Linked DNA regions of Thermogutta terrifontis. The protein of the gene in region 1 binds, or shares a complex with, the protein of each later gene. Links are inferred from orthologs where the notes say so. Each region holds a gene or a part of one and is shown in the gene's direction. Other genes may lie near its edges.

Evidence for each region.
Region 2: the proteins of fliM (region 1) and fliG are in contact, whole or in part, in a crystal structure (PDB 4QRM), measured with the Thermotoga maritima proteins. The link is inferred for Thermogutta terrifontis from one-to-one orthologs. Residues at the interface, in WP_004081085.1 of Thermotoga maritima: Tyr124, Leu127, Asp128, Ile130, Met131, Gly132, Gly133, Pro134, Glu136, Pro139, Arg141, Thr144, Glu145, Ile146, Glu147, Ser149, Ile150, Lys153; in WP_004082903.1 of Thermotoga maritima: Phe122, Ser125, Glu126, His127, Pro128, Gln129, Thr130, Val133, Glu157, Arg161, Leu164, Leu165, Arg167, Ser169, Glu171, Val172, Glu175, Ile176, Asn179, Lys182.

What each region holds. Positions count from the first base shown.
Region 1 is NZ_CP018477.1:159,402-174,734, reverse strand. Bases 176-3,108 are described here. They hold fliM (flagellar motor switch protein FliM), read left to right. Parts: upstream 176-1,085; coding sequence 1,086-2,132; downstream 2,133-3,108. Other genes in these bases: THTE_RS00630 (glycosyltransferase family 2 protein), read right to left, coding at 2,292-3,108; THTE_RS00640 (glutamate-5-semialdehyde dehydrogenase), read left to right, coding at 176-982. Also shown: more of THTE_RS00640, read left to right, coding at 1-175; more of THTE_RS00630, read right to left, coding at 3,109-3,221; THTE_RS00625 (SDR family oxidoreductase), read right to left, coding at 3,529-4,680; galK (galactokinase), read left to right, coding at 4,970-6,121; THTE_RS00610 (esterase/lipase family protein), read left to right, coding at 6,979-9,093; THTE_RS00605 (LutC/YkgG family protein), read right to left, coding at 9,072-9,728; THTE_RS00600 (lactate utilization protein B), read right to left, coding at 9,835-11,316; THTE_RS00595 ((Fe-S)-binding protein), read right to left, coding at 11,400-12,176; THTE_RS00590 (nitroreductase family protein), read left to right, coding at 12,873-13,382; THTE_RS00585 (helicase-related protein), read right to left, coding at 13,634-15,073; THTE_RS00580 (hypothetical protein), read right to left, coding at 15,079-15,333. UniProt on the Bacillus subtilis protein: One of the proteins that forms a switch complex that is proposed to be located at the base of the basal body.
Region 2 is NZ_CP018477.1:1,345,464-1,360,803, forward strand. The notes cover bases 12,401-15,340. They hold fliG (flagellar motor switch protein FliG), read left to right. Parts: upstream 12,401-13,342; coding sequence 13,343-14,338; downstream 14,339-15,340. Other genes in these bases: THTE_RS05105 (methyl-accepting chemotaxis protein), read right to left, coding at 12,401-12,767; mutS (DNA mismatch repair protein MutS), read left to right, coding at 14,522-15,340. Outside these bases: THTE_RS05060 (hypothetical protein), read right to left, coding at 1-628; THTE_RS05065 (Gfo/Idh/MocA family protein), read right to left, coding at 996-2,057; lpxC (UDP-3-O-acyl-N-acetylglucosamine deacetylase), read right to left, coding at 2,233-3,108; THTE_RS05075 (OmpH/Skp family outer membrane protein), read right to left, coding at 3,177-3,878; leuS (leucine--tRNA ligase), read left to right, coding at 4,291-7,158; THTE_RS05085 (NAD-dependent epimerase/dehydratase family protein), read right to left, coding at 7,223-8,233; THTE_RS05095 (ThuA domain-containing protein), read left to right, coding at 8,547-9,413; THTE_RS05100 (sugar phosphate isomerase/epimerase family protein), read left to right, coding at 9,629-10,609; more of THTE_RS05105, read right to left, coding at 10,689-12,400. UniProt on the Bacillus subtilis protein: One of the proteins that forms a switch complex that is proposed to be located at the base of the basal body.

The sequences.
Region 1 (15,333 bases):
GGAACCAATCGGGGAGGTGATCTGGTCTTCGGTGCGGCCGAACGGGTTGCTCGTGCAGAAAGTGCGGGTCCCGCTGGGGGTCATTTTCTTTATCTACGAGTCCCGGCCCAACGTGACCGCGGATGCGGCGGCGCTTTGTGTCAAAAGTGGGAATGCCGTCATCCTGCGTGGTGGGAAAGAGGCAGCCCATTCCAACCAGGCCATCGTGGACATCATGATGGAAGCCGGCGCGGACGTGGGTCTGCCGACCCATGCCATCCAACTCGTGGCAACGCCCGACCGCGAAGCGGTGGGACACTTCCTCAACCTTCCGGAATACATCGACCTGACCATTCCACGCGGCGGGGAAAGTCTCATCCGGCGGGTGACGGCAGAGGCCAAAATGCCGGTCATGAAGCACTTCGCCGGTAATTGCCACGTCTATGTGGATGCCAGCGCCGATCCGGATATGGCGGAACGGATCGTCGTCAACGCCAAGTGCCAGAGAATGGGCGTCTGCAACGCGGCCGAGTCACTCGTTTTCCACAAGGCTGTTGTCAGCACGCTCCTGCCCCGGATTCTTCAGGCGCTTGCCGAACGTGGTATTGAAATCCGGGGTGATGAAATCACCCGGCAATATTTTCCGGCTGCCAAACCCGCCACGGAAGACGATTATTACGCCGAGTACCTGGGCCCCATCATTTCGGTGAAGGTGGTCGAGGATCTGGACGCGGCGATCGAGCATATCAACAAATACAGCTCGAAACACACGGAGGCGATTGTGACGCGTGATCTGATCGCCGCCCAGGAGTTTACCAAAAGGATCGATAGCTCGGCCGTGATGGTCAATGCCAGCACGCGTTTCAATGACGGCGGCGAATTCGGATTGGGCGCGGAAATCGGAATCAGCACCGATAAGTTCCACGCGCGGGGTCCTTGCGGAATCAATGAACTGACCAGTTACAAGTACGTGGTCATCGGCAACGGTCAGGTGCGGGAATGACACACGCAGCGTCCTGCCGGGGTGGTGTTGCACCGGCTGAGGACTGCGTGCTGATGTTTCGTGACGGCATCTTCACACGGAGGTGTTGTTGGCGGAGGATCGCATGTCGTCCGACGAAGTTCTGACGCAGGCTGAAATCGAGAGTCTTCTCGCGTCGGTCGGAAAAGGTAAGCCCGCCGAGGCTCCCCGGGATGTCCCCACTGCGCCGGCGGCTTCTTCGCCACCACCGCCGGTCAAAAAATCTCGGGAAAAGATCATCCCCTACGATTTCAAGCGTCCGGAGCGGGTCGGCAAAGAGCAAATGCGATCGCTCCAAACGCTTCATGAGGGTTTCAGCCGCAATTTTGCCGCCGGGTTGTCCGCCATGCTCCGCTGCATGGTGGAAGTGAAGCTCACCAGCGTCGATCAATTGACCTATAGCGAATTCGTTTTCAGCCTCGACAATCCCACGTGCTTCAACCTCATTCGCGCGGAACCGCTGGAGGGACACTTCATTCTGGACATCAATCCGACCATCCTCTATCCGATGATTGATCGGTTGCTGGGGGGTGGTCGGGAACCCACACCGATCACCCGACGGCCGCTTTCCGAGATTGAACGGCGGCTCGTGGGACGAATCACTTCCCTTTTTCTGGAAGAATTGAAACGCGCTTGGGAAAATGTGCTCCCCCTGGAATTGAGCGTCGTCCGCGTGGAAAGCAACCCGCAGCTCGTTCAGATTGTGCCCCCCAACGAAGTGATTGTGCTGGTCAGCTTCGAACTCGCGCTGGGCGAAGTCCGCGGAATGGCTAATCTATGTATTCCGTACAACGCCATCGAGCCGATCGCCAATAAACTTTCCGCCAACAGTTGGGCCTCCTACGGAAAGCGCCAGGTCAGCCCCGACGCGACCGAGCGGATTGGTCGGGCTCTTCGCACTTCCACCGTGCAACTCGTTGTCCAACTGGCACGCACCACCATCACCACGCAGGACCTCATTGGTCTTCGGGTGGGCGACATCATCACCACCAAAAAAGATATCCACACGCCGCTGCTCGTTCGGGTGGAAGGTATCCCCAAGTTCCTTGCCCGGCCCGGTATTTTTAAGGGACACAAGGCCATCTGCATCGAGGATGTCATCTCCGATCCGGCGCAGGCGGTCGGCGAATAAGCTGGAGTGATAGAAAACCGCCGGACGATCAGTCAGCCCCGAGTCCATAGTCCTCTGCGGGCAATGGACACAGAACTTCGGTAGAATCCGCCGTTTGACCGCCCTTCCAACCGGGATGCCTGGAAGTTGTACTCCCAAGGCGCACCGGGCTTTTTGTCATCAACCCGCTTTGGCGATGTAGCTGGCCTCGGGCGGGGAACGGTCGCAGGTATTTTGCCGGATGGCTGACCGCAGTGTTCCATTGTTTTTGACAAGCCCTGTGGCGGCGCTGCCTCGCCACCCGGCGAGCCGCCCGGCGACGTGCGGCCAGAGCTGTCCTCGCGGGAGGGCGGCCAACGTCTGACCGGTCAGCAGGGCGAGATGCCGGAGAATCGTGGAACCACGACGATCACTCCACCGCCAGAAGAAACGTTCGGCGTCTCGGGCAGCCGCGTAGTCATAGCCCACAGGCTCCAGAGCAGGATCACCCCGCACCACGCAGGTTGGTTCCAGAACGCTGACAAAACCGGCACGGAAAAACTGGAGGGTGACGTCGGCAAGGACCCAGCCGTCTCCCAGCGACTCGTCCGCTCCTCCGAGCGCCAGGAGCGTGTCCCGGCGGAAGAACGCCCCGGAGAAATGCGGTAAAACCCGACTGCGATGGGCGAGGGTTGTGCCTTCGAGGGAAACCCCCCGTTGAAGGTGGACGAGCCGTCCGGCATTATCGTAGCCCATTCCGGCTGCCAGAATCCGCGACTCATCCCGAGCATCCACCGTCAGCGGGACAATGACCCCGATGCGCCGGTCGGTGGCATGCGCGAGCGCGTTTTCCGCCCAGTTCCGTGCCACGAGATTACCGCAGGGAAGAAAGTGGATCCATTCGCCACTTGCCGCGCGACAGCCCAAGTTGAGTGCCCGGGCAAGCTGCAATCCCTCCCCCGCTCGAATGAACGTGATTTCTCCTTCCAGGCCATACGGATCGGAATAGGGCTGATCCAGGACGACGATCACTTGGCAATTGTCCGGTCCGTACTCCAGGACGGAGACGAGAGTGTCTTCAAGACGTGGCAGCGTGCGGACAACGGGGATGATTACCGAAAGTCGCAACACCGGAAGGTCCTCTTCAGAAGCACACGGAGGTGGTCACCTGATGCCAGTGACTGCCCAATTTGCAGCAAGGCCAGCGCCGGATTCCTGCCGAGTTCCTCTTTTTTATGAACGCCATACCCGAGGGCCTTGTGCCGCCCTCAACGCTTGCCGCCCAGGGAACGCACTGGATTACACCGGACTGAAACGTCGAGGGATGCACGTGCGAGTGTCTGTTCATATCAGCCAGCCTGCTGCCGCTGCGGAGAGCGGGCATCGCCTCTCGCTTGTTTTGTCGGTCAACCGAACGCAGGAGTTTATTGCGATTTCGTCAATATCCGCAAGTTTTCCCCAATTGCCTTGGCAACCGGAGAACGCTCACTGACTCTATTTCCTCCAGCTTGTGCGGCTGACACAACAGTTTATCTATAGCACCCGCGTCACGCAAACTCCCCATACCCTGTAACTCAGGCCAAAACGGCTCCCTTCGCCGATGCCATTCTCGATCGGTGGGCAGCAGGCGCCGGTCGAATGGCCAGGGCAAAAAAGGAGCATAGCCCAACGTGCGGGTAAGTTTTGAACTATCCATTGTCACATTGCCTGCTCGGGGTGGAATCGGCCCCGCCATCCGCCGCGGAATTCCGAAGAGAAGGTCGGGATCGTAACCGCCCACGCGATTGATAATCTGCCCGATCTGATAGAGGCTCAGTCGTACCGGTCCACCGGCGTGAAAAATGCCGGCCATTGGTCGACGCAGAGCCTCCCAGCACACGCGGCTCAGGCAGTCCACATAGGTCGGAGTGCGAATCTCGTCCCAATAGAGCGTCGCCGGTCGGCCCGCCGCAAACCGCGATTCGATCCAGTCGATGGCCCCTGCATGGCCATTGGGACTCCGTCCCATGGGAAGCGAAATCCGCAGAATGCAGGCCGTGGGATCGGTGTCCAGAAGAATCTGTTCGGCCACAGCCATCGTTTTGCCGTACACGGTCACAGGATCCGGCGGATCCTCCTCGACATAGCCACCTTCTTTTTTCCCTGAGAAAACGAGGTCCACCGATAATCGCACAATTCGCGGTCGGTGGTGTCCCGCCGCACGCAAGATGTTTTTCAACCCCTCCACGTTGATCATCCAGGCAATTTTGGGTTCAAGCTCGCACGGTTTGAGGGCGCAATTGCCCACCGCATCGAGCACCGCCGCGAATTCGTATTGGCGGAAGAGGGTTTCCAGGCACGCGCGATCCTCGATATTGCCACAAAGGACGTTCGCACCCCTGACGTGCGGATTGCGGGCGGGAATCAGCCCAAACACCCGGCCGGGATAGCGAGCGGACAACCATCGGAAAGCATGGTAGCCCGCCACCCCTGCCAGCCCCGTCACAAGAATGGGCAGCGGCACGTCGGCACTGGGCGTCGATCCCAATTCGGCTGAAGGATTCGTCTCGGAGCAAGTGGTTGTTCGATAAAGGCCTGTTTCAAGGTCCATTTTTACGTTTTCGGACGGTCATCAAACTGAAGTTTCACCCCCCGAGTTACGCAACCGCCGGTTACATTTCGAAAAAGGGAAACCGCCACCTGGTGGTCTATCTTGACGATCGTACCTTGACGGGGCACCATACCACAATTGTGCCGTTTTTGAGAGAGGGCACTGAACCCCACGGCGGCCGTGTTCGGGCGTAAAAATCGGGATCCGAGCGAGACCGTTGACGTCTCTCTGAGAGGGATTGGTGGTCCGTCCCATTGTTGGTTTTTTGTCGTCTCCGCGAGCTATGAGGGTGACTTTCCAGAGCCTTGTCAAATTCTTCCAAGAAAAGTGGCAGGGGGCACCCGATCTGTGTGTGCGGGCCCCCGGTCGCGTCAATCTCATCGGCGAGCACACGGATTACAACGACGGCTTTGTACTGCCCATGGCCATCGACCGGGCAATATGGATTGCCCTTCGGCGGCGTCCCGATCGATGGGTCAAGGTGCATTTTGCGGATACGCAGCGATACGGAGAATTCCACCTGGACGCCATCCGCCATTCCGACTCGGGTTCTCTGGAGTATGTGAAAGGCGTGGCCTGGGCCCTCCAGGAAGAAGGATTTTTCCTGCGTGGGTGGGAAGGCGTCATCATGGGTGACGTACCGATCGGGGCAGGCCTGTCTTCGTCGGCGGCCCTCGAAGTGGCCTGCGCCAGGGCATTTTCTTCCACTGCCGAAATTCCCTGGGATCCGGTCAAAATGGCCCTTCTCTCCCAGAAGGCGGAGAACCAGTGGGTGGGGGTCCAGTGTGGCATCATGGATCAGCTTATTTCCGCCTGCGGCCAGGAAGGACACGCCCTTCTCATCGACTGTCGGTCGTTGGAATTGACCCATGTACCCATCCCCGACACCGCACGGATTGTGATTCTTGACACCGGAACCCGTCGCGGATTGGCCGACTCCGCCTACAACGAGCGCCGTGCTGCGTGTGAGCGGACGGCCCAACAGTTCGGGGTGAAAGCCCTGCGCGACATTACCATGGAAGAATTCGAGCGGCGGGCGAACGAATTGGACGAAATCACGCGGCGACGGGTGCGCCACGTGATCACTGAGAACGACCGCACGCTGAGGGCGGCCCGGGCCCTCCAGGCAGGCGACCTTCGGCAGTTCGGACGCCTGATGGTGGAAAGCCACAAAAGCCTACGGGACGACTACGAGGTTTCCAGCCCGGCGCTCAACGCGATGGTGGAGATCGCCCTTCAGCAACCCGGTTGTTTGGGGGCCCGGATGACGGGGGCCGGGTTTGGCGGTTGCGCCGTGGCACTGGTGGAAAACGCGGTGGCGGAGAGTTTCTCCCAAACCGTGGCTCAGTTGTATCGTCAGAAGACCGGCAACGAACCCAGCGTGTACATCTGCCGCGCCAGCGCCGGTGCGTGTCTCGTGGAAGCCTGCTGCACCGCGTAAATAGACACGGATCTCAAGCGCTGGAAGCCGTTCTCTTCGCCGTCGTTCATAAACTTGCGCGGGGCGGGAGACGATGGGATCTCGGAAACCGGTAGGGGCAATTCATGAATTGTCCCTACCGTTTAAACCAGCGGAATGTGTAGCGGACCTGACAAGCAGGTCCCTCCGGGACTTTTTCGGAGGGGCACGCTTGTCGTGCCCGGCGAGGAGGAATGGATCATCGATCGCTGTTCATCGGACCTGACAAGCAGGTCCCTCCGGGACTTTTTCGGAGGGGCACGCTTGTCGTGCCCGGCGAGAAGGAATGGATCGACGATCGCTGTTCATCGGACCTGACAAGCAGGTCCCTCCAGAACGGGTCCCTTCGGAAGCGCCCGTAATCTGGGATACGGGCAATTCATGAATCGCCCCTACCAGTGCCGCGGCTGGGGTGGAATCCACGTTTATTGGAGGGCCCGGTGCCACCCGGGCCGACGGCCACCGCGGAAGGCGGCGCTCCATTGCGCGGATTGGAGGGTCGGGTTCCACCCCGAGCGGTTACTCCGGTTTCGTTCTGGGCCAACGGGAAGGTTGTGAAGGTTAAAGCCTTTACCAAAAATCGGCGATCAATCGCCGCACTCCATGGAGTGCGGGGCTTTAGCCCCGCTTTCGGCGCGGGACTTCAGTCCCCCGTGAAAGGGCATTGATGAGCTTTGCCCTTTGCCCTTTGCCCTTTGCCCCTGCCCTTTGCCCTTTGCCCTTGCCGAAAGCCGAATCGCCATTGACGGGCGGGACGAGGGGGAGTATATCCGGCGCGATTGGATGGGTACCCCGGCCGAAAGGGAATCCCCCCGTCGCCTATGGATGGCCCCGTGCTGATGCAACGGCGTGGCGCGCGAGTGCTGCTGGCAGTGCTCCTGGTCGCTGTGTGTGCGACCTCGCTAGGCTGCGCGCTGCGGCGTTTCGAACGACGAGGCCTTCTCCCCAGACACGGCCTGATGGCCCGACCGGGGTGGTTTCGGCCGCAGCCTGTCCCGCTGGGAGAGCGGACCCGCCAGTTTCTCCGGCAACATGATCTGGAAAACTCGCTTGACGATCCTCCGCGAATGTTGCTCGAGAAAGTTCAGGCGGTGGTGGATCGTGAGCCTTCCCTGGAGGGATTGTACGCCTATGCCGAGGTGAGTTTCGCTCTGGCGCGTCGGTTGGAGCGGACGGAGCCGCGGTTGGCGCTCGATCTGTACGGGGGCACCGTGTTGCGGGCTTACCAGTACCTTTTCGACCCCCGTTTTGATTCCACCCGGAATGCATACGACCCCCATTTTCGTGGCGCCTGCGATCTGTACAACGCGGCCCTCGAATCTGCCCTGCGGATTGTCTGCAAGGGGGAGCAGCTTCGGCCGGGGACGGAGTTTCAGGTCCGCACCGCCGATGCGGTGTGGAGGCTCAAGTGCATCATCTGTGACGAGAGGTGGCGGCCGGAGGATTTCGGCCGTTTCGAGTTCGTGTCGGATTATCGGATCATCGGCCTGCGGAACCATCACGTCAGTTTCGGGCTGGGAGTGCCACTCATCGCGGTGCGAAAAAGTTATCCCGGAGAGCCACCTGCCGCTCGGTATTATCCGCCTGACTTGAGTTTCCCGGTCACCGTCTTTCTGCGACCGGAGTTTCCCAATTTTGATGCGTCGCCCAAATCCTCCCGAGAAGAGCGCCATTATGAGGCCCAACTTGAGTTGTATGATCCGGTGGCCACCAGTGATGTCAACGTGAACGGAAAACAAGTCCCGTTACAGGCTGATCTGACAACGCCTCTGGCGGCGTTTCTCTCCAATCCTGCCTTTGGACCCTCGCTGGCGACCGTGGGGCTGCTTCGACCGGAAACCCTCCTCACGCTGCAACCGGGGCGGGACAAGCCGCTCACGGGACTGTACATGGTCCAGCCCTATGAACCGCAGAAGATTCCGGTGGTTTTTATTCACGGCTGGTGGTCCAGTCCCATGACCTGGATGCAGATGTTCAATGATCTCCGCAGTATTCCGGAAATCCGCCACAACTACCAGTTCTGGTTTTATTTATATCCCACCGGTCAACCGTTCTGGATTTCCGCCGCCCAGTTCCGACGTGAACTTCGCGAATTGCGGCAGACGATCGATCCCCAGCACGTGCAGCCGGCACTCGATCAGATGATCCTGGTGGGCCACAGCATGGGCGGGCTGATCGCCGAAATGCAGGTGATGGAAAGCGGTGACGAGTTCTGGCGGCTGGTCAGCGATCATCCGTTTTCTGAAGTCCGCGCTGATCCGGAGACGCTGGCGGAACTGCGGGAAATATTCTTCTTCCATCCCAATCCTTCCGTCCGCCGCATCATAACACTGGCCACTCCCCACTGGGGATCGCATTTTTCTAATGGGATGACACAGCGACTTGCCGCCCAGCTGATCCGGGTTCCGCAGCAGTTGCTGCAAACGCAGGAACGATTTTTCCGAGAGAACGCGGAACTGCTCATCCCCGACAACCTTCTCAAAATTACCGACAGCGTGGACGCACTCGCTCCTGAGTGTCCCATTTTTCCGGTGCTCAACAATGCGCCCCGGGCGTCCTGGGTTCTTCATCACAATATCGTGGGGGTCTCTCTGGATGGCGGGCTATGGGGCCGTGTGACGGGCACCACGGATGGTGTTCTTTCCTGGGAAAGTGCCCATTCGGACCGCGCGAATTCCGAGCTGGCCGTTCCCGCGGAGCATACAACAATCCACACTCACCCGCTTGCCATTCTCGAGGTGAAACGCATTCTCCTGGAGCATCTCGACGAGGTGCGTCAGGAGGAGCGTCTCATGCAAACCCGAGAGGCACGAGAGGACCTGCTACCAACACCGGCCCCGATCCGACTGCCCCCCGTGGATCCACCGGCTCCGCCGCCGGAACCATCTCGGCGGTTTCCTGTCTTGCGGCTTTCTGAAGAGCCAGGGATCGGTTATTCAGCACCGATAAGATAGACAACCAGTCTCTTGGGGCCGTGAACCCCGAGAATGAGAATCTTTTCGATATCCGCGGTGCGGCTGGGCCCCGTGATGATCACGCATTCCCCGCGGCATTCGGGTTGACGGGCCACCCCCGTGATCCGGTCCCAGGCGGCCGGTAGGTGCTCGCAGAGTCGATCCACGGTGGCTACGATGACACACGCGGGGGGAAGATAGCAGGCCAGTCGCTCACCGGGATTGCGACAAACAACCACGGCCGATCCGGTGTCGGCGAGAAGACACTCGGCTTCCAGGATACTAACGGGAATGGTTTCCAGATCGCGCGGCACGGGAGTGTCTGGGATGCCGATGGTTTGAAGTCCCGTAGCACTGTTGGCGAGCTGCCATGCCAGGGGCCGATCCATCACCAGCGCCTCGCGCCAGCCTGACTTTTCCACGAGCGTCTGAAAATCTTCCTGCAAGCCCGGCCAATCGCAGTGAAGCAGCGGCTCGCCGTGGACGGCACGTAATTCCTCGGAGAAACGGCGTGCGAGGTCCGCCGGAGTGATCTGGCTCCGGGGCCAGACCTCGGGAACGGGTGGCGGATTTTCCTCCGCGACTGTTCCAAGGTTCTTTCGGATGCGATCCAGGATCACTTCTCGTGCGCCCATGGTGCTTGTGTCCTTGCGGATGATTGTTTGTGATTCGGCCTGTCAAAGCTGCCCAACAGGAAAAAGCGTTTCTCGACACCGTGGTTTGGAGAATCCTTCGACCCCGTCATGAGTTTGTTGCAGCGCTTTGGTGCCTTGAAGCAGACCTCGTCGCACTGGCCGCTGTCTGATGATAACGCTCCTTTTGTCGTCGCCACCAGGCACGGAAACTGCGGGGCGGAACGGCGGGTAAGTCCCGGCCCCGAGTCCACGCACCCAAAGGACCCGGGTGGAACGGCAGAAATCGCGCCAGGCGCACCCCCAGCCGGACGCCGCCCATCGCCAGCCGGTACAGTAATGGGTGAGACATGGCCCAGGCCCAGGCCCGCCAAATCAGTCGCTCAAACGGCGATCGGACGGGCGATCGCGTGTTCACCGCCCGATGGCGCAGATGAACCAACTGATGGGGGATATCGATTTTCACGGGACAGACTTCTCCGCACGCCCCACACAGGGACGAGGCAAAGGGCAGTTTTCCGGCCTCCTCAAATCCCACAAGGTGCGGCGTGAGGATGGACCCAATCGGACCGGGATACACCCAACCGTAGGCCCAACCACCAACGCGACGGTAAACCGGGCAGGTATTCAGGCAGGCCCCGCAACGGATGCAAAAGAGGCTGCTGCGGGCGGCAGGGTCCGCCAGCACATTGGAGCGGCCGTTGTCGATGATGATGACATACATCTTCCGGCCGGGTGATGGGCCGAGCAACACGTGCGTGTAGGTTGTCAGTTTCTGCCCGGTGCCACTCCGCGCAAGCAAATTGAGAAATAGCGGCAGATAGTCGATGCTGGGGATGACCTTTTCAATGCCCATCAGTACGACATGCACGGGTGGGGCCGCCATCGACAGCCCGGCGTTCCCCTCGTTCTCAATGACGCAGATCGCACCGACATCGGCCAGGGCAAAATTGCACCCGGAAATCCCCATGTCCGCGCGGAGATACTCCTGCCGAAGATGCCGCCGGGCAATATCGGTGAGTTTTTCATGTTCGGTGGTGAAGGGTTCGCCAAGCTTTTCGGCAAAGAGTCGCCCCACATCGGCAGCGGAAAGGTGAAGGGCGGGCGTCACAATATGGGTCGGCCGCTGACCCGCCAGTTGCACAAGGAACTCGCCCAGGTCTGTTTCCAGGGCCTTGACGCCCACCGAGGCCAGCACATGATTGACCTCCATTTCCTCGCTGACCATGGACTTTGACTTCACCACGGTCTTCACATTGTGCTCGCGCACAATGTTCAGAAGATGGCGGTTGGCTTCTTCGGCATCGCGGGCCCAGAGAACCGTCACACCTCTGGCCGTGATGTTGCGCTCAAATTCCTGGAGAAGTTCCGGGAGATGATGGATCGCGTACCGTTTGACCTGGTGCGCGGCCTCACGCCAGGATTCCCAGTACGGAATGGCCAGGGCGACCTGCCGGTTGTGTTTGCTGGAGCGTTCTGCCGATTCCCCGAGGGCTTTGGATCCTCGCGGCTCGGCCAAGCCCTTGTTCTCGGCCTTCCAGAAGGCGGCCCCGCGAAGTGACACCACATGGTGCTGATTGGCAACCGTCATCCGTCCGGAACTCCGGGATGGAGAAAGCTTTCAAAAATCACCAATTTTTACAGTGAACCCTTCAAGTTCATTGTAGCCCCGTGTCACTCCCGGCTGTTCAAAATCTCAGCAATGTGAAGGACGCGGATATGCCGCATTTCTGGTTTGCGTCGCATGATACCGCCCACGTGCATCAGACAACTGATGTCCACGGAAGTAACAACATCCGCGCGGGAACGCAAAATGTTGGCGGCCTTTGATTCGCCCATGGCGATGGATGTGCCGGGCATCTTCACACTGAATGTCCCGCCAAACCCGCAGCACTCCTCGATGTTGGGGAGTTCACAGTAAATCAGATCCTTCACATTTTTAAGAAGCGTGATCGGCTGCTCGAGGATTCCCAGTTCCCGCCGTCCATGACAGCCGCTGTGAAGCGTCACCTTGTGAGGAAACCGGGCTCCCAAGTCTGTCACTCCCAGCACGTTGACCAGAAACTCGGTGAACTCAAATACTCGCCGGCCGACCTCTCCGACTTGCGGATTTTCAGGGTCTGCCTGCTCGAAGAACACCCGACACATGGCTGTGCAGGAGCCCGACGGACAGACAATGTACCGATAGGGCGCAAACACCCGGCAAAAGTGCCGGATGACGCGGCGAGCTTCTTCCCAGTAGCCGGAGTTAAAGGCCGGTTGGCCGCAGCACGTCTGCTCTTCCGGATAGACAAGCGGGATGCCCAGGCGATGGAGGATTTCCACCACTGCCTGCGCAATCTGGGGATAGAACTGGTCAATGTAACAGGGAATGAACAGGGCGACCTTTTCCCCGGCTTCGTAACGGGGATAGTCCCATTGTGGCAAACCGTTGTCCCCGATGCGAATCATGAATGCCTTGAGTCCTTCTCTTGGGATGCTGTGCGTGGTCGAGGGAAAACCCGGCCAAACTTATCCCCGCGATGCTGATACATCCCCACTTTTCCCCTGGCGATGGAGACCCGGATGTCCACACCGGTTGGCGCGGCAGCGAAATTCAACCCCGCGGGACCCGCTTGTCAGGTCCACTTTCCCAGCTTGGATCATCCATTTCGCCCACCGGGCTCCAACTGCTCGGTTCAGTTGGCGATTAAACCGTAGGGGCAATTCATGAATTGCCCGTACCAACAGATTGCATCCGTGGGCATCTCATCCGTTTCTGCAAAAGTCGGGATGGATCACCCCGCGATGGGATTGACGAAAATTGCCGTCCATTGACTGCCGAAGTTAAGGTAGAGTCATTGTAGCAAGCAGGGCCGATCTTCGATACCTGAGCCGTTGCGTTGCCCGAAGCAACTTGGTTCAAGCAGGCCGCGTTAACCCGGACTATTCGTCGCTCGCGATTCAGCGTGCGCTCCCTATGTGCTAGACTATTTTTCTACGTCGATGCCCGCACGATGGATCAACGGGCAGCGCAGCCCGGTTTTTCGTGGCGGAGTGTTCCGGGTTCAAAGGCGAGGAGGGCGTGGTGGGGAGGCGGGCGCTGCCGGGGATTGGTCCCGGAGTCCTCGCCTGGTGGAAATGGCAAAATGTTCGGGAGGTTGACACGTGGACGTTTTGACGGCCATCTTCACGCGGCGGAGCATCCGCTCCTTTGAAGAGCGTCCCGTACCGGAGGACATTCAGGAGCAGCTGTTGCGAGCAGCGATGGCTGCCCCGAGCGCCAGAAACGCTCAGCCCTGGCAGTTCGTGGTCATTGATCACCGCGCTACACTGATGGAAATTGCCGCACGTTTTCCCAATGCCGAGCCTGCACGCACCGCTCCCCTGGGCATTCTGGTGTGCGGCGACCTGAGTCTGGAGCTTTCCAAGGGATACTGGGTCATTGACTGTGCGGCTGCCGCCCAGAACATCCTGCTGGCGGCCCACGGACTCGGGCTGGGAGCTGTGTGGACGGGAGTCTATCCCCGCGAGAACCGTGTGGAGGGGATGCGGGATATTTTCAACATCCCGGACCACGTCATTCCGCACAGCCTCATACTGGTGGGGTATCCCGCGGAGAAACCGGCCCCGGTGGACCGCTTCGACCCTACCCGCATCCACCGCAACCGGTGGTGAAATATCGTTACATACGGCCTAATGTCTCGTTACATTAGCAATTTCGCTCAAACCGAGTGGTGTTAGACGATATACTATTTTGCGCGGCCAGTAGCGGGAGGAATGGCTACAGAGCCTAAAAATTAATGGATAGGTTGTAAAACTACTTGGCAACCTATGAGAAACGGTGCCGTTGTGTCGTAGTGCGAACAGTGAGATTTGCCTTATGCAGCTGTGGTAAGCCTGGTTCTGGCGTTCTCCCCTGTATCCTCCTATGCTTCCACAATTCGAGCGGATGAACAATTATCAAAGCTCAGGTCGGAAAGGATGTGCCTCAGTTCGTTATTAACCTGATTCTTGCGCTCGGCGATTCGCCGTACCGCCTGATCCACAGTGCCGGTGGCCAATTTGTCGGACACGGCAATGTAGTGATAAACGGTCACCTTGGAAACGGAGCTTTTTGCTCGCGTCGCTCGTGCTACGAGTTGTCGTGTTACCTCTGGATTAAAATGCGGGTCGGCGATAAAAATGTGAGTCGTATTGTTTAGATTGAGGCCTTCGAATCCGACGGGGGATAATATGAGGACTCGCTTAAGGCCCTCGGAGAAGGACCTGATCTGCCGCGACTTCTGGCGATGAGAAATCTGCCCAGTATAAGTTAGATGTGGCACACTAAGGGTGCGTAAGCACTCGGCTATGACGCGGACGCCACGGTCCAGAAAATTTGAGAAGACAAGAATTCGCGCGGAGGGATCCTTTGCTGCATTTGCCACGTCATTGCATAGTTGGCGTGTTTTGGAAGAAGGGTTTCCCTCGAATGACAAAAGAAACTGGCGGAGTTCCGAAAGGCGTGCGAAACTGCTTGCGGTCTCGGAGTCGTCGAGGTCATCCGTCAAAAACTGGCGCAGAGCCTTTTTCCTAATTTGCCCTGCAAGACGCCGATATTGGTCGAGTTCCGTGGCTTCCAGTTGCACACTCACCACCTCTTCATCGACCGAAGGGATGTGACACTCCCGGACAATCTCTTCTCCATCGGCAAAGTCGATATAGGGCTGAAGCAGTTGTTTTATACCATCGGGATTTCGAATACCGACAACAGGCCCCCGATTCGGCCGTCGGTTAAAGAGCTTCCACCACAGGAATTCCCAGAACGTCAGAGGCTTCTTCCGCTTGTATTCGAGACACTCCTCCAGTCTTCGGATGATCCGGCTTCCCGTGAACAGTGACACGATTTGAAAGAATTCGTACGGTCCATTTTGAAACGGCGATCCTGTTAAGCCCACGAACCATGGGGCTTGGCGTCTCAATTTTGCGAGAAGTTGGTAGTTCCAGGTGCTGGGGTTCTTAGCACGGTGCACCTCATCGACGATAACAAAGTCCCATTGACGGGATAAAAAAATCTCGCTTGATAGTCGCAGACGGTTATAGCTAGCCAGATGGAGGCCGGGTTGAAATGAAGCGGGCGTATCCGAGACGCGACAAATGGTGAGGGTCAACCCCCAATCTCTTGCTTCATCTTTAACTTGAGAAAGCAAGTGGGCCGGCCCCACCCAAAGCCCATAGCGTGCCTGGTGGCTGAGCAATTGATCGGCGACGCACAGTCCGATCAGTGTTTTACCACTGCCAAATGGCCGTACGATTAATAGCCGACGCTGCGATACCGCGCGCTCGATGGCACGCTTTTGATGAGCAAACAGCGAGGCTATTCCCATCTGGATCATGCCAGAAGCCCGGCTTCATGAAAAGCCTGAGCTTTGAGGAAATGAAGCGCCATCACGAAAGAAAGCGTTTTCTTGGGATTCGCTTGAAGTAACAGCGCTGTTCCCACGGCGGCCAATATGCCGGCGATAGCCCAGCCAATTGGTCCGGACAAGATGCAGACAAGCGACGAGGCAGTTGTATAGACAACAAACGGGAGTGTTACCCCAAAGAAACCTGCGACCGTGCAGATCACGACGGACATTGTGGTGTA
Region 2 (15,340 bases), 1.2 Mb from region 1 along the record:
GCGTGCGGATGGCCACACGCTGCTCGGCGGGAAGGGTAAATAACCAGGACTCCGAGGGCTCTATGCCGCGTCCAGATTCCTCAGCCCTCGGTGGCGAAATCTCTCGGAGGGGCGGCATCTGGGATTCTGGACCAGCGGCGGATTCGGAAGGGGGTGACGAATTGCCCCAGTCATTCGCCACTGGCGGTTGGGGGGCCAGTATCGGGGCAGAACTCTGTGGAAGAGGCGGCGGAGTGGGAATCGGCTCTGGCTCGACCGACGGGCGGGAGGAATCCGTGGGGCCCGAGTTTGGCACGCGTGGGACTTCGAGAATCGGCCGAGTGGGCAGGGCGTAGAACCTCCCTCCGGGACTTCGCAACGCGAGACGAAAACTTTGCGGAAAAACGTGTTCCGCCCAGGTGTCGCCGGCAATTTGTACTCCCGTCTGATCACTGAGGCCAATCACGGCCGGGCCGGCCGCGGTGCTTCGGCACTGGGCGGGAGAGGTGACGCGGCGGCAACTCTGATGGCAACAGGCAGTGCATCGGGCGGACGGAGATAACCAAGCCATCCGGCACCCGGCAAGAAAAACGCTGGCCAGTGCGGTCAGGACCGTGATCGTGACTGATCGCCGCAGTATCGATCTCACACCATGTGAACCTGTCCGACTTGGATTTGCGCGTTCACAGAAAATAACAGCCGCGCTGCTTGCTCAGAGTGCACCTAGGGTGGGCCCGGAGTTCGTGCCTGCCGCGAGTTTTTGCGGCAGGAAACCTCACACCGTTAGGGACCCTGTCAGCAGGTATTAGAGAGAATCGGCCGGTGAATTGGCCAGACTTTGACGATTAGTTAAACATTGCGGGCAGCGTCAGTCTAACTGCGTTACAGTGAGCAAATGGAAGTTACGGGACAAGTTGCCCTGGAGTCCTTTCCAAAATCCTACCGCTGCCAGAGGGGTGGGCTTACAGGGTCGTGGCGAACCCAGGAAATTTGGGCAGAAAGGGGTGAAATCCCGATCAGGCTGCCCGGCGCCATTCCCTGACCGCGCGTGGCCGCAACGGCTCGCCCATTCGGTGAAGCTCAAGCGACTGAATGACGGCCTCCGCGAGAGCCACGGCCTCCAGGCCGCTCTCGCCGGTCACCAGCGGGGGACGGCCCGTCCGCACGGCTTCCGCGAAGTCGCGAAGTTCTTCTTCCAGGGGGTCCTGGTTGCTGACGGTGAGCTCCCGATGATCAAAATACTGGGGTTCGAAAGCCTGCCTGAGCTCTTCCAGCTCCGTGCCCGACAACCGTGTGATATCCAGCTTGCCCTCGAGGAGTTTTCTTCCCAGGTGACACACGGTTGTTTTGCGCGCGGCAAAGTCGATGTCGATAATCGCGTCACGCGTCCAAACCCGCATCCATCGGGCTGGTTGCTTGTCGATTCGGGAGGTCTTTAATAGGGCAGTTGCCCCATTGGCAAAGCGAAGTTCCGCTTGTGCCGTGTCCTCATGGGGACCGAGGAGGGCGATACCCGTGGCATGGACCTCAGAGAGCGGCGCCGCGATCATCGCCCGTATCAGATCCAGGTCGTGGATCATCAGGTCGAGGACGCATCCGATATCTGTGGACCGGAAACTGAAGGGGCCCTGCCGGACCGTTTCCACGAGCCAGGGGTCATGCATGTGGGGAACAGCAGCCTGGAACGCAGGATTGAACCTCTCAATGTGACCCACCTGCAGGACAAGTCCCGATTGGCGTGCCAGATGGACGAGTGGTTCGCCCTCTGTTACGCTCAGGGCCAGGGGTTTTTCGACGAAAACATGCCGACCTTTCACGAGGCATTCCTCCACGATGCCGGCATGCGTGGAAGCGGGGGTGGCGACCACCACGGCATCACAGACGGCAAGGAGCGGTCGGTAATCTTCCCAGGCCGGGCAATCGCACTCCGCGGCAAGTGCGAGCCGCCGGGCCTCTACCGGGTCGGCGATGCCGGCGAGCGCCACGTTGGGAAGCCGTTTGATTTTTCGCGCGTGAAAAGTTCCCAGCCGACCAGCACCAATCACGCCAATACGCAAGGGTGTATGTGAATCGGGCATGGTGTGTCAAAAACCTAACACACGAAACGTGTCTCAAAGTTCTCCGTGGGATCGCCGCCGAAGCCACGCGGCGCATTTGCTGGGCAAGCTTTCGGTGTCAATCAAGCGGTCTTTCCCGGACCGTCGATTCGGCGCGGAGGCATCGGTTCCCCATTTAACTTTTGGTAGCCGGGTTTCATGCGCACGATCGCAGGGAATCTACGGCGGGAAACTGCCGGATGAGCTGCAAGCCCAGTTGGGCGTTCAGCCGGTGACCGCTGCGATAGGCGCAAAATCGGCCCACCAAATCACATCCACAAAGTGCCAGATCTCCCACCATGTCGAGCAACTTGTGCCGAACACACTCGTCGGGAAACCGCAGTTCGTTGTCAATGGGCCCGTGCTCATCGAACACGAGCAGATCCCGCGGCGTGGTGCGACGTCCCAAACCCTGGGAGAGAAGCCATTCCGCTTCCTCCTTGAGCATGAAGGTACGGCATGGGGCGAGTTCCCGGCGAAACGTCTCGGGGGTCAAGGTGAGACCGAAACTCTGCCGTCCGATCGGCCCCTCTGGCCCATAGTCCAGGAGATACCGCATGAAACATTCCTTGCCCAGCCCGGGACGTGCCTCGAACCAGCAGCCATTCTCCTCCACGCGCACAACGGCGCTCAGGACGCGCACCGGGCGTGGCATGGATTGCTTGATAATTCCCGCCGCCAGAAGGGCTTCCACGAAAGGCAGGGCGGAGCCATCGCAGCCCGGCATTTCGGGGGCGGTCACGGCGACCTCACAATTATCGATCTGCAGGCCGCCCAGCGCCGCCATGACGTGTTCCACCATTTCCACCCGAACGCCCCGGTATTCGAGACAACTCCGCCGCGGCATTTCGATACGATATTCCAGCCGGGCGGGAATTCGCGGGCGATGGCGGAGGTCTTCACGCACAAACACCACTCCTGTGTTGGGTGGTGCCGGCCGAAACTCCACGCGGCAGTCTTCACCCGACCAGTATCCGAAGCCCTCGACGGCCACCGGGCGAGCAATCGTTTGCTGTGATCTGAAGGAGAGCATCCAGGTCGTAAATCGTTATCCAAGGGTTGACAGTTCTGCCGACAGACCAATCACCGCTGTTGCCACTCTCACCGCAAGGTGCCCGGAGTGGTTGGCCGAGGATAACCGCCCTGGTTGGGAACCACCGGCAACGAATTCGTGGAGGCAGATGTCGTCGCCGACTGAGCCCGGGCGTTAAGCCGCTGGAGGACTATGGGAGTCAGGTCCAGCTCGGGCGCTTTGTAGACGATCAGCTGGTTGATGTAGCGGAGGACATCGTCGGGCGAATTCGGATCGACCTCCTGACCGTTGAACCGCAGGACCATCACGATTCCGTTGGCCGCGGCGAGATACTGGATCTCGTTGACGATTTCCTGATACGTAGCGTAATGGAGCTTGGCTTCCCGCAGCAGGAATTCCTTGCGTTTCTTGATGACTTCCGCCTCAAAATCCTTTTGCCGCTTAACGAGAGTGTCATCAATTTGATTGTAAGTGGAAGATCCCGGCTGATGGTCCTTGAGTTGTTCGGCGAGCGCCTTAAGGGACTCCTGTTCCCGCTGGGCCCATTGCTCCACGGCAGCGGCTTCGGACCTCAAAGCACTCATTTCTTGCTTGAAGCGAAGGTGGTTTTTAAAGATGTACTCGATATCCACCACTGCGATATTGCGGACGGCCGAAGGCCGCACTGGAGTTGCAGGAGGTGCCACCTGTTGCGCAGCCAGTTGATAGACGAGAGTTCCACTGACACAGAGGAGTCCCGCTCCCAGCCAAAGCCAGTGCCTTTTCAACATGATCTTCCTCCTTGAAGTACTGTTGACGGTCGCTCCTGACCAAAAATCACTTCCTAAGAGTACCGATTTGCTTGCGACGCGTCGAGACCAGTTCCGAATTCTCAAAAGGCGAAAGTAAAAGGCCGGGAGAAACGAGACAGCTCATTCGGGTTCGGGGCCTGGCAGACGGGAAGCCGACCGCTGAATCGCTTCCCGAACCTTCCCTTTACCCCCGTTGCCCTCAGTCGTTAGAATCCACATTTCTGACGCATTTCCAGCAGAATTAAATCTTGCGTATTTGCCCAACTGCACCCCGATCAGAGGGGGGTATTTGCCACCGATATCGGGGTTCGGCGCTGAATAAATCGGCCGGCGACAGACGCCAGCCCATAAGGACTAACTCTACTGGCTGAATGACGCGAGGGACTGCCCTATGCCACGTTATAACCCGTCGATCATCGAGCCCAAATGGCAACGTTACTGGGAGGAAAACAAGACGTTTGCCTGTCCGCGGCTTCCCACCGGACCGAAGTTCTACGTGCTGGACATGTTCCCCTATCCGAGTGGCGAAGGGCTCCACGTGGGGCATCCCGAAGGTTACACGGCCACGGATATCATGGCCCGTTACGCCCGAATGAAGGGCAAGTGCGTGCTCCATCCGATGGGCTGGGACGCCTTTGGACTTCCCGCGGAACAGCATGCAAAACGGACTGGAGAGCATCCCCGAATAGCAACCTACCGCAATATCGCGAACTTCCGTCGGCAGCTTAAGATGATCGGCTTCAGTTACGATTGGGATCGGGAGTTCGCCACAACGGATCCAGACTATTTTCGCTGGACGCAGTACATTTTCTTAATCCTGTACGACACCTGGTACGACACCGAACAGCAGCGCGGACGGCCGATCAGCGAACTGCCCATTCCGGAAGAAATTGCCGCTCAGGGAGAGGATGCTATCGAGCGTTACCGCGATGAACACCGTCTCGCCTACCAATTGGAAGCTCCGGTGAATTGGTGTCCGGCTCTCGGCACTGTGCTGGCCAACGAAGAGGTGGTGGGAGGTGTCAGCGAGCGTGGCGGTTACCCGGTCATCCGCATCCCGTTACGGCAGTGGATGCTGCGGATCACGGCATATGCCGATCGCCTGGAAAAAGACCTTGATCTCCTCGATTGGCCAGAGAGCATCAAAACGCTTCAGAGAAACTGGATCGGCCGAAGTGTCGGAGCGGAGGTGGATTTCTTCATCGGGACGTTCTGGCAGCAGCCTGGCATTCCATCCCGCCGAGAATATGAGGGTTGGTGCCGCGATCGGGAGCTGGCCGGTTTTCCCAAGAAACCTGATGAAGCCTGCCTGCGGATATTCACCACTCGGCCTGATACTCTGTTCGGTGCGACCTATATGGTGATTGCCCCCGAGCATCCTTTTGTGGACCGACTCACCCTCCCCGAATACCGCGAGGCCGTCGAGGCCTATCGCGAACAGGCCGCCCGAAAAAGCGATCTCGATCGCACGGAACTGTCCAAGGAAAAGACCGGGGTCTTTACGGGATCGTATGCAATCAACCCGGTCAATGGCGAACTGATTCCCATCTGGATTGCGGACTATGTGCTGGCCACCTATGGAACAGGGGCGATCATGGCGGTGCCCGCCCATGACACCCGCGACTTTGAATTCGCCAAGCAATACAACTTGCCCATTATTCCCGTGGTCGATCCTGGTGACCGGCCGGGTGTCTCGCGGGAAGATGTGCTGGCCGGAAAGGTCGCGTTTGTGGAAGATGGTGTGGCGATCAATTCCGGACCGTACAACGGCCTGCCCACGGCCGAGTTCAAGAAAAGAATCACCGAAGACCTGGCGCGTCGCGGCCTGGGACGCGAGGCGGTCAATTATCGGCTGCGGGACTGGATCTTCAGTCGTCAGCACTTCTGGGGAGAACCGTTCCCCATTCTTCACGAACTCGACGACCAGGGGCGACCGACGGGACGCGTGCGACCGCTCTCCCCGGAAGAATTGCCGCTCGATCTGCCTGCCGACATGCCGTTCGATGCCAAGCACGAAACGCCTGAACCTCCCCTGGAGAAGGCTCCACCAGAGTGGCTGTATGTGACACGGGACGGAAAACGCTACAAACGCGAAACGAACACCATGCCGCAATGGGCGGGATCGTGCTGGTACTACCTGCGGTTCATCGATCCCAAAAATGATCGTGCCCTGGTGGATCCCGAACTGGAAAAGGCCTGGATGCCAGTCGACCTTTACGTGGGCGGAGCAGAGCATGCGGTGCTCCATCTGCTCTACGCGCGATTCTGGCACAAGGTCCTCTACGATCGGGGCCTGGTGAGCACGCCCGAGCCCTTCCAGAAGCTCGTCAATCAGGGCATGATCCTCGGCGAGCTGGAATACACAGGTTACCAGGACGAATCCGGAGCCTGGGTTAGTGAGGACGACATCGAAGAAATCGGCGAGATGCGATTTGTGGTGAAAGCCACACGCAAACCCGTGCGGCCGATCAAACTCCGCGCGGACCAGGTGGAAAAGCGGGGAGACGTTTTCGTCCTCAAAGAGAATCCTGCCATTCGCGTCGATGCCCGGGCGTATAAGATGTCCAAGAGCCGGGGCAATGTGGTCAATCCTGATGATATTGTTCGCGAGTACGGAGCCGATTCCTTGCGGCTTTACGAAATGTTCATGGGACCGCTCGAGTCCACGAAGCCGTGGAGTATGGAGGGCGTTCACGGTGTGCGTGGCTTCCTCGACCGTGTGTGGCGGATGATTGTGGATGAGCGGGCGGAAGAGGCACGGCTCAACCAGGCTGTTCAGGATGTAGAGCCTACCGAAGAGCAAAACCGCGTGCTCCACCGCACGATCAAAGCGGTGACCGAGGACGTGGAGCGAATGGAGTTCAACACCGCCATCGCCCGCATGATGGAATTTGTCAACTTCTTTCTCAAGCAAGAAGTGCGGCCGAAAAAGGTGATGGAGACCTTCGTATTGCTGCTCTCCCCGTTTGCGCCGCACATTTGCGAAGAATTGTGGCAGCTTCTCGGTCACAATCAAACGCTGGCCTACGAACCCTGGCCGGAGTATGATCCGGAACTCGTGCGGGAACGGCAGATCGAAGTGCCGATTCAGATCAACGGCAAACTTCGCGGACGGATCGTTGTCCCCCCGGACACCGACCAGGAAACCCTTGCAAAGCTCGCCCGGGCGGAGCCGCGGATCGCCTCTTTGCTGGAGGGGAAGGAGATTGTGAAGACGATCGTTGTGCCCGGGCGACTGGTTAATTTCGTAATCAAATAGGCCGCGGGAAGGTTATCAATTGGGAAATAGATGCCACGGGGGAGACGGCGTCCCGCACATCACCTCAGTCCCCCAAACTGATCGTCCGCATCGTGTCGCGGTGCGTGAGATACCAATTGACGCATCGCGCGATGCCTTCTTCGATGGGTACCATTGGCGCCCAGCCCAGGAGTTCTTTTGCTTTGTGGATATCCGCCCAGGTGGCGCGGACATCGGCCGGATGCGGCGGACGCCGCTCGATTTTCGCCTGTTTTCCCAGTTTTTCCGAAATCAGGCGAATCACGTGGTTCAGCTCCACGGAGCGATCGCCGCCCAGGTTGATGATCTCGTAGCCCAACGGGCGAAGGGCGGCGATGGTGCCCGCGGCAATGTCGTCCACATAGGTGAAGTCCCGTTTCTGCGTGCCGTCTCCGTACACGATGATCGGCTCGTCTTCCGCGATTTGACGGATGAAACGGAAGATGCTCATGTCTGGCCGGCCCGCTGGACCGTAAACCGTGAAGTACCGCAGCACCGTGACGTCCAGTTTGTGCAGGTAGTGATAGGTAAACGCCAAAGTCTCGGCCGCCTTTTTCGAGGCCGCATAGGGCGACAGCGGACGGTTGGTGTCGGCATCTTCACGATAGGGAACGGGATTGTGGGCCCCATAGAGGCTGGAAGTGGAGGCGAGGATGAATTTGCTGATCCCATAACGGCGGCAGAACTCTAAGAGGACCAGAGTTCCCGTGCAGTTGGCTTTGTAATAGACGGCTGGATTGCGAACGCTTGCCCGTACCCCCGCCCGGGCTGCCAGATTGATGACGGCCGATAAGGCAGGCTTGCCCGCCCTGGCAAACGCGTTTTCCACCTGTGCTTCATCTGAGATGTCGACTTGCTCGAAGCGAAACTGGGGGAATCTTTTCAGGTTATTCAGACGCCACTCTTTCAACCGCGGATCATAGGCGTCGTTGATCTCATCCCAGCCGAGCACTTCGTGGCCCTGTGCGAGCAGCATCTCGCAAACGCGGGAGGCGATAAAACCAGCACAACCCGTCACCAGATAGCGTTCGCCCATCGTCGCCACCTTTTCTTGCATGCCGTTGGAAGGCTCCTGTTACAGATGGTCTCTGAACCCCGCCGGCGCTCCCGGCACGTTCCGCGTCGGACGCAGCGCTTGGCCCACTGTGTTAAGCCAAAGCACCCTCTGTTGGGTGACGTGAGACAGCCGTCGGAACCGCTGTGACGGCGGTCCGCGGTGGCCGAAGGCGAAAAGGCCAGCCGGGTGTCGCCGTCGAATAGAAACGATGCTATCATAAAAATCGGTTTTGTAAAAAGATCGCCTTCCCCAGGATTGAAGCGGTTTCTCAACGTTCTCACCTGTTTTGTTCCTCGCACAAGGAGCTTGCATCATGAAACGCCGTGAATTCCTCGCTGCGGCAGGCGCTGGCGCTTTAGTTTCGGCCTTGCCCTTCCGCTGGACCGAAGCCTCCTGGAGCAAACCTCGGAAAATCCTCTATTTCACCCGCTCGGCAGGCTTTGAACATTCGGTGGTGGCGCGAAAAGGAAAAGACCTCGCCCATTCCGAACGGCTGCTCACGGAGTGGTGCAAGGAGGTCAACGTGGAGGTGGTATGTAGCAAAGACGGCGGGGTGTTCGATGGCGATCTCGACCAATTCGATGCCATCGCCCTCTATGCGACCGGTGATTGGACCAGGCCGGTCGATCGGCCGAACGAGCCACCGGCTACCGAGACAGGCGTGAAGCGACTCCTCGACGCCATTGCCGCGGGAAAGGGGGTCATCGGTTTTCACGCGGCCAACGATGCATTCCACAGCCGTGGCAGCGAGGTTTCCCCGTTTGTGAAGATGATCGGTGGCGAGTTCCTGAGCCACGGCAGACAGCAGGAAGCCACGATCCGGGTCGCGTCGCCCAAGTTTCCCGGTTGCCAAAACCTCGGTGAGTCTTTCCGGATGCTGGAAGAATGGTACGCCATGAAGAATCTTGCGGATGACCTCCACGTCATCCTGATCCAGGATACCGAGGGCATGGTGGATGCATGCTACCAACGGCCGCCGTATCCCTCCACCTGGGCTCGGATGCACGGCAAGGGCCGGGTGTTTTACACTTCCCTGGGACATCGTGAAGATGTTTGGGAAAGCAAGATCATGAAGGACCTAACCCTTGGTGCGCTCGCCTGGGTGCTGGGAGAAGTGGCCTTCGACCCGGTTCCCAACATCAAGGAGGTGACGCCGGGAGCAAATCAACTCACGCGATAGATGGATTGCTGATTCTTCGGTGTCGCTTGGTAGCCAAAGCACATTTGGCTCGGCCACAACACGCTGGCTGTTATATGTGTCGGTTGACATGCCGATGCTGCCCCAGACCCGGCAGGGGCTTTTGCGAACAGTCCCTGCCGGGATTTGAGAACACGCTTTGATTTGGCAGCTCGCCGGGTGGTTTCGATCAGGAGTTGAAGAGGACCGTGCATCCTATGGAGACTTCATCGGGCACACTTTCCAGACGAGGTTTTCTCGGAGTTGTGGGGACAGCGCTGATCGCACCTCACGTGTCGCTGGCGGGTAGAGCGACACAGCCCGCGCGATCGGCCACGGGAGACGCCTCGCCCGGCTTCCGATTCTGCCTCAATACGGCGACCATTCGTTCCCATAAGCTGCCGCTACCCGACGAGATCGATCTGGCGGCGAGGGTGGGCTACGACGGCATCGAGCCCTGGACCCGGGAGATCGAAGAGTTCCTTCAGCAAGGCGGAAAGCTGGCGGATTTGCGCAAAAGGTTGCAAGATGCCAACGTGCGCGTGGAAAGCGCCATCGGTTTTCCGACGTGGATGGTGGATGACGACGCCCAGCGGGCCAGGGGATTCGATCAGATGAAGCGAGAAATGGAGTGGATCGCCGAATTGGGCGGCAATCGCATTGCCGCTCCTCCCGCTGGAGCCTACAATCCGCCGGTACTGGACCTGAAAAGGGTGGCCGAACGATACGCCCAACTCCTCGAAATCGGTCAGTCGATGGGTGTTACCCCGCAGTTAGAAATCTGGGGTGGTTCCGCCAATTTAAGTCGTCTCAGCGAGGCTGCATTCGTTCTGGTGGAGTGTGGACATCCCGATGCGTGCGCCCTTTTCGATGTATTTCATATCTATCGGGGAGGATCGCGACCGGAGGGGCTCCGCGTATTTAATGGCGCAGCCCTCCACGTTTTCCATATGAACGACTACCCAGGCGATCCACCGCGGGAGAAAATCCGCGATTCCGATCGCGTATTTCCTGGGGAAGGCGTGGCCCCCCTGACCCAGATTCTCCGTGTCTTACGGGATATCGGATTCCACGGGGCTTTGTCGCTGGAGTTATTCAATCCCCAGTACGCGAAAGTGGAGGTGGAAACAGTCGCCCGTCGGGGCCTGGAATCAGTGCGCGAAGCCGTGAAAAAAGCGCTGTCGGCCGAGATGGGCTGAAAAACGTCGGAAACTTCCACGTGGGTTTGGCCGACCGACAGCGCTTGCCGCAACGCGAGTCACAAAAACCCCTGCGGGATCAAGTCTTGAATCCGCTGACCAGTTGTCGCAAGGCATCCGCCTGCGCGCCGAGTTGCTCACTGCTGGAGGCCATTTCCTCGCTTCCGGCGGCTGACTGCTCGGCTACCTGGGCAATGCCCTGCACGGCGGTTTGAACTTCTTTGGCCACCATAATCTGCTCGTTCGTTTTCTGGGCAATCGCCGACACTTTCTCGGCGGTCACTTTAATGTTATTGAGGATTTCCTCGAGGGAGCTGCCCAGATTGTCGCTCATGCGGGCACCTTCTTCCACAAGGCGTGTCGATTCCCGAATGAGCTGGGCGATTTCCTGGGCCGCGTGGTTGGTCCGTTCGGCGAGTTTGCGAACCTCATCGGCCACCACGGCGAAGCCCATGCCGTGCTCACCGGCTCGAGCAGCTTCGATAGCCGCATTGAGCGCCAGAAGATTCGTTTGGCCGGCAAGTTCGGAAATCACCTGGATAATGTCGGCGATCCGCTTGGAGCTTTCGCGGATGGCCTGCATGGCCTCCACCGATTTGGCCACGGCTGCGCCGCCGTGCTCTGCGGATTGGCTGCTCTGGCGGGCCAAATTGTCGGCTTCGGCGGCCAACTCGCGGATCGCCGTGACTGATCGCGTCAACTCTTCGATGGAAGCCGTCATTTCTTCCACACTCGCAGACTGCGTCTGGGCACCCTGGGCGACCACCTGGGCGCTCTCGGCGACAATGCGGGCACCCTCTGTGAATTGATCCGCACTGACCACGACCTGGTGGATCATTTCCTGGAGACGTGCCACGAAGCGGTTGAACCACTGTGCCAGCTCTGCCACCTCGTCGTTCCCTTCTTCAGGCAAACGTTTGGTCAGATCGCCTTCGCCCTGAGCTATGTCTTTGAGGAGGCTAACGACCCGCTGCAGCCCCTGAACAGTCCGCCGGGTGCCAACGAAGGACACCCCCAAGCAAACCAGGGTCATTGTGGTGGCACCGGCCAGCGTCCACCAGAGCATGCTGTTGAGGGCCTGGTCGACCCGCCCCAGAGCGTCCTGGAAGTCGTCCTCGTAGGCCCCGGCACCGATCACCCAGTCCCAGGGTTCGAAGTAGGTGACGGCGGCAACTTTCCAGCGGGCTGTTTTGTCACCTGGGTTTTTCCAGGGATAGCGCTCAAAAGCGCATTCGCCCGGCTTGAGCTTGAGGGCCTTATCAATGATTGACTGGATGAAGTATCGGCCATCCGCGTCTTTAGCTTCCCAAATGCATTCTCCGTCACGTTTGCCGCCTTGTGAGATCACGTAGGTGCCGCGCTTTTCTCCCGTTCCCTGAAGCACATAAACGTAACCTGTTTTCCCTACCACGATGTTCATAATCCCCTGACGCAGCTCCGCGATGTCGTCACGCGGAACGCCCACGTAAAGGCAACCTATCACCTCTCGCTTGTCGTTAAAAATGGGAACATAGGTGGTGAGATACCATTTGTTCACGACAAATGCCTTCCCTGTGTATGTTTCGCCGCGAAGTACGGTGGAAACGACGGGATTGGGTGATCCATCCGGGTTGACTGCGGGAATAAACGTCCCCACGGCTCGGCGGTCCTGCTCCGTGCGAACCGTGGTCGTCACCCGCAACATATCTCCCTGCGAATTCATCCTCTGAAAGACGGTGCACGTCATGCCGGTAAGTTTGGTGATTTCATCCACAAACGGGGCCGGAGTGGAGAAATCGGTAACCTGCCCCAACCAGGTATTGCCGATATACATCCGGGGAAGCTGCACCGCCTGGCTCTGTTTGGTGAACTGGTTCACGGCCTGCCAGGTGACCGTTTCCTCGGGATGAATTGAAAATCCGCCCTGGTTACGGGCAATCTCTGAAGCAGTCTTGATAGCCCGATCCAGGCTGGCCAGCAACGAATGGTGGTAAACCTCCAGCATGTTGCGGACGCCCAGCGCTACCTGACGGCAGGTATCCTGGCCGAGGAGATCCACTTCCTTGCGCACCTGGGCGCCCAGTCGACCTTTGTTGATGAAGACCAAGGAGACTGTTACCGAGGCGGTCAACACAACGCCGACCGCACACAAGCCCATGATTTTGGTTTGCAGTTTCACGGGTTCATTCCTCCAAAAAATGTGAAGACTCACCACCTGGAAAGCAGAGGACAGTACCAAAGATCCGAAAAAACGGCTCGACAGAATATGAGCCAAAGCCCACTTGAGAAGTAATTTGGAGCAAAAATACTCTAAAACATCGCGACGTGAAGTTGCTTGCCTGGCCCGCAAGCTCCTCATCAATACTTAGCTCACAGGTGGTGATTGGAGTCATAACTGCCCGTTTTTTCTGGGCAAAATGGCAAGACAAGGTGTAAGAGAGGGCTGTTTGGAGAGAATATAACGGTTTTGCTGGGGTTACAAATTAACTATTCTTCCTAGAGTAACGTTGAGCCCTGTTCGCCCTCAGAAATTCTTTTGGGACAAGCCGATGACTTTTTGGGGTGTACACGTTCATTCCTGTGTCCCCACCAGCGTGCGACGATTGAAGGCGAGAAAAAGAACAGTGACGCTCCTTTGAGGTGAAGGGCGCAAAAGGGCCGCGTCCCCGGTAGCCAAAGGCCGAATGCGTTGAGTGCGCCACGGGGCAGGTTGGCCAGTGGGCTTGAGCCTGGCGAGGGAAATAATCATCCGTCATGGCCGGCGATATCCGAAAGGCAGCGATTCTTCTCATGAGCCTGCCCCGCGAGCAGGCCACACAGATTCTCACGCGCCTGGAACCCAAGCAGATTGAGGCGGTGACCATCGAAATCGCACGCCTGGGGCTGGTGACGGCGGAAGAGCAGGAACAGGCTCTCCGAGAATTCACGCAGGCTAGCCCGGCCGAATTGACTGGGGGAAAAGGCGGCCTGGAGGTGGCCAAGGAATTGATCGAGCAGGCCCTCGGAAAAGCCGCTAGCGCCACGCTGGAGGCTGTCAAACAGTCTATCGAGGCCCTGCCGTTTGCCTTCCTTCAAAAGGTCGATAGCCAGAACCTCCTCACGTTTTTGATTGATGAGCATCCGCAAACCATCGCCCTGATTCTGTCACATCTGTCCCCCAATCAGGCGGCGGAGATCATCCGGGGATTGCCACCAGAACGTCAGGTGGCCGTCATCAAACGGATCGCCACGATGGGGCAGACCAGCCCGGACATCATCCATGAGGTGGAAAAGGGCCTCGAGTCCCGCATGGCGAGCGTGATGAGCCAGCGGTTTGAAAACGCCGGGGGCGTTCCCACGGTGGCGGAGATCCTCAACGTGATCGACCGCGCCACGGAACGGCACATCCTCGATGCTCTCGCGCAGGAAGATCCGGAATTGGTGGACGAAATCCGCCGCCTCATGTTCGTGTTCGAAGACATCACCAAACTGAGCGACCGCGATATTCAAACGATTCTCAAGCACGTCGAAAACTCGCAGTGGGCCATGGCCCTCAAAGGAGCCAGCGACGAACTCAAGCAAAAGATTCTCAAGAACATGTCCAGTCGGGCGGCGGCTCTTCTGCAGGAGGAGATGGAGTATCTCGGGCCGGTCCGGGCTTCCAATGTGGAGCAGGTTCAGCAGCAAATTGTGGATATCATTCGCCGCCTGGAAGATGCCGGAGAAATCACCGTCAGCACGAACCAGGAAGAAGAGCGGCTAATTGTCTGATCGGCCCGCTGGCTTGGGGTGGTCCGCCCCTTCTCCGACGACCGTCCCTCGTCCTTCATGCGCCGCGTGGAAACCCTTTATGATGGTAGTAAAGGGTTTCCCGATTGCGACGACTTGGCCTGGAATCCTTGATCGTTCTGTTCGGACCTGCATCCGGCTTTTATGGAAGAACGAGTCACTCCCATGATGCGGCAGTACCTGGAGGCGAAACGGGCGTGCCCCGACGCGCTCCTTCTGTTCCGCATGGGAGACTTCTACGAACTGTTCTTCGATGACGCGAAAATCGCCGCCCAGACGCTCAATCTCACCCTGACGAGTCGGGATAAGGGGGAGGACGCCATCCCCATGGCGGGGTTTCCCCATCACCAGCTTGAGTCGTATCTGGCGAAACTTCTTGCGGCGGGTTTTCGCGTGGCCGTTTGTGACCAGGTGGAGGACCCCAAGCTGGCCAAGGGCCTGGTGCGGCGGGAAATCACCCGCATCGTCACGGCGGGAACGATCACCGATGAGGCGCTGCTTGATCCGCGCGAGCCGAATTTCCTCGCTGCCTTGGCCCTGGGCGATCCCTTGGGTCTGGCCTGGGTGGACCTGTCCACCGGTCGGTTTTATGCCGGTGTTTTTCCCCGCGGAAGTCTGCTCGACGAATTGGTGAGGATCCAGCCGTCGGAAGTCCTCTGGCCCGATGAGTCGTCCGAAACCCCACCGGAGCTGGACGGCGTGATGGTCACGCGGCGGCCGGCATGGGTGTTCTCGCCGGTTCATGTGGAACCCCTCTTGACGCGGCAATTTGGAGCCCGGGCGATTGAGGGGTTTGGCTTTTCCTGGGACGATTCTCAAGACGTACCGGCCCTGTGTGCGGCGGGGGCGATTCTCGATTATCTCGAGGAAACCCAGAAGACACGCCTGCCCCATATCGAGCGGTTGCTCCGCTATCAGGCCGGGAGATTCCTGGAGATCGACGAGGCCACCCGGCGAAGCCTGGAACTCGTGCGAACGATGCGC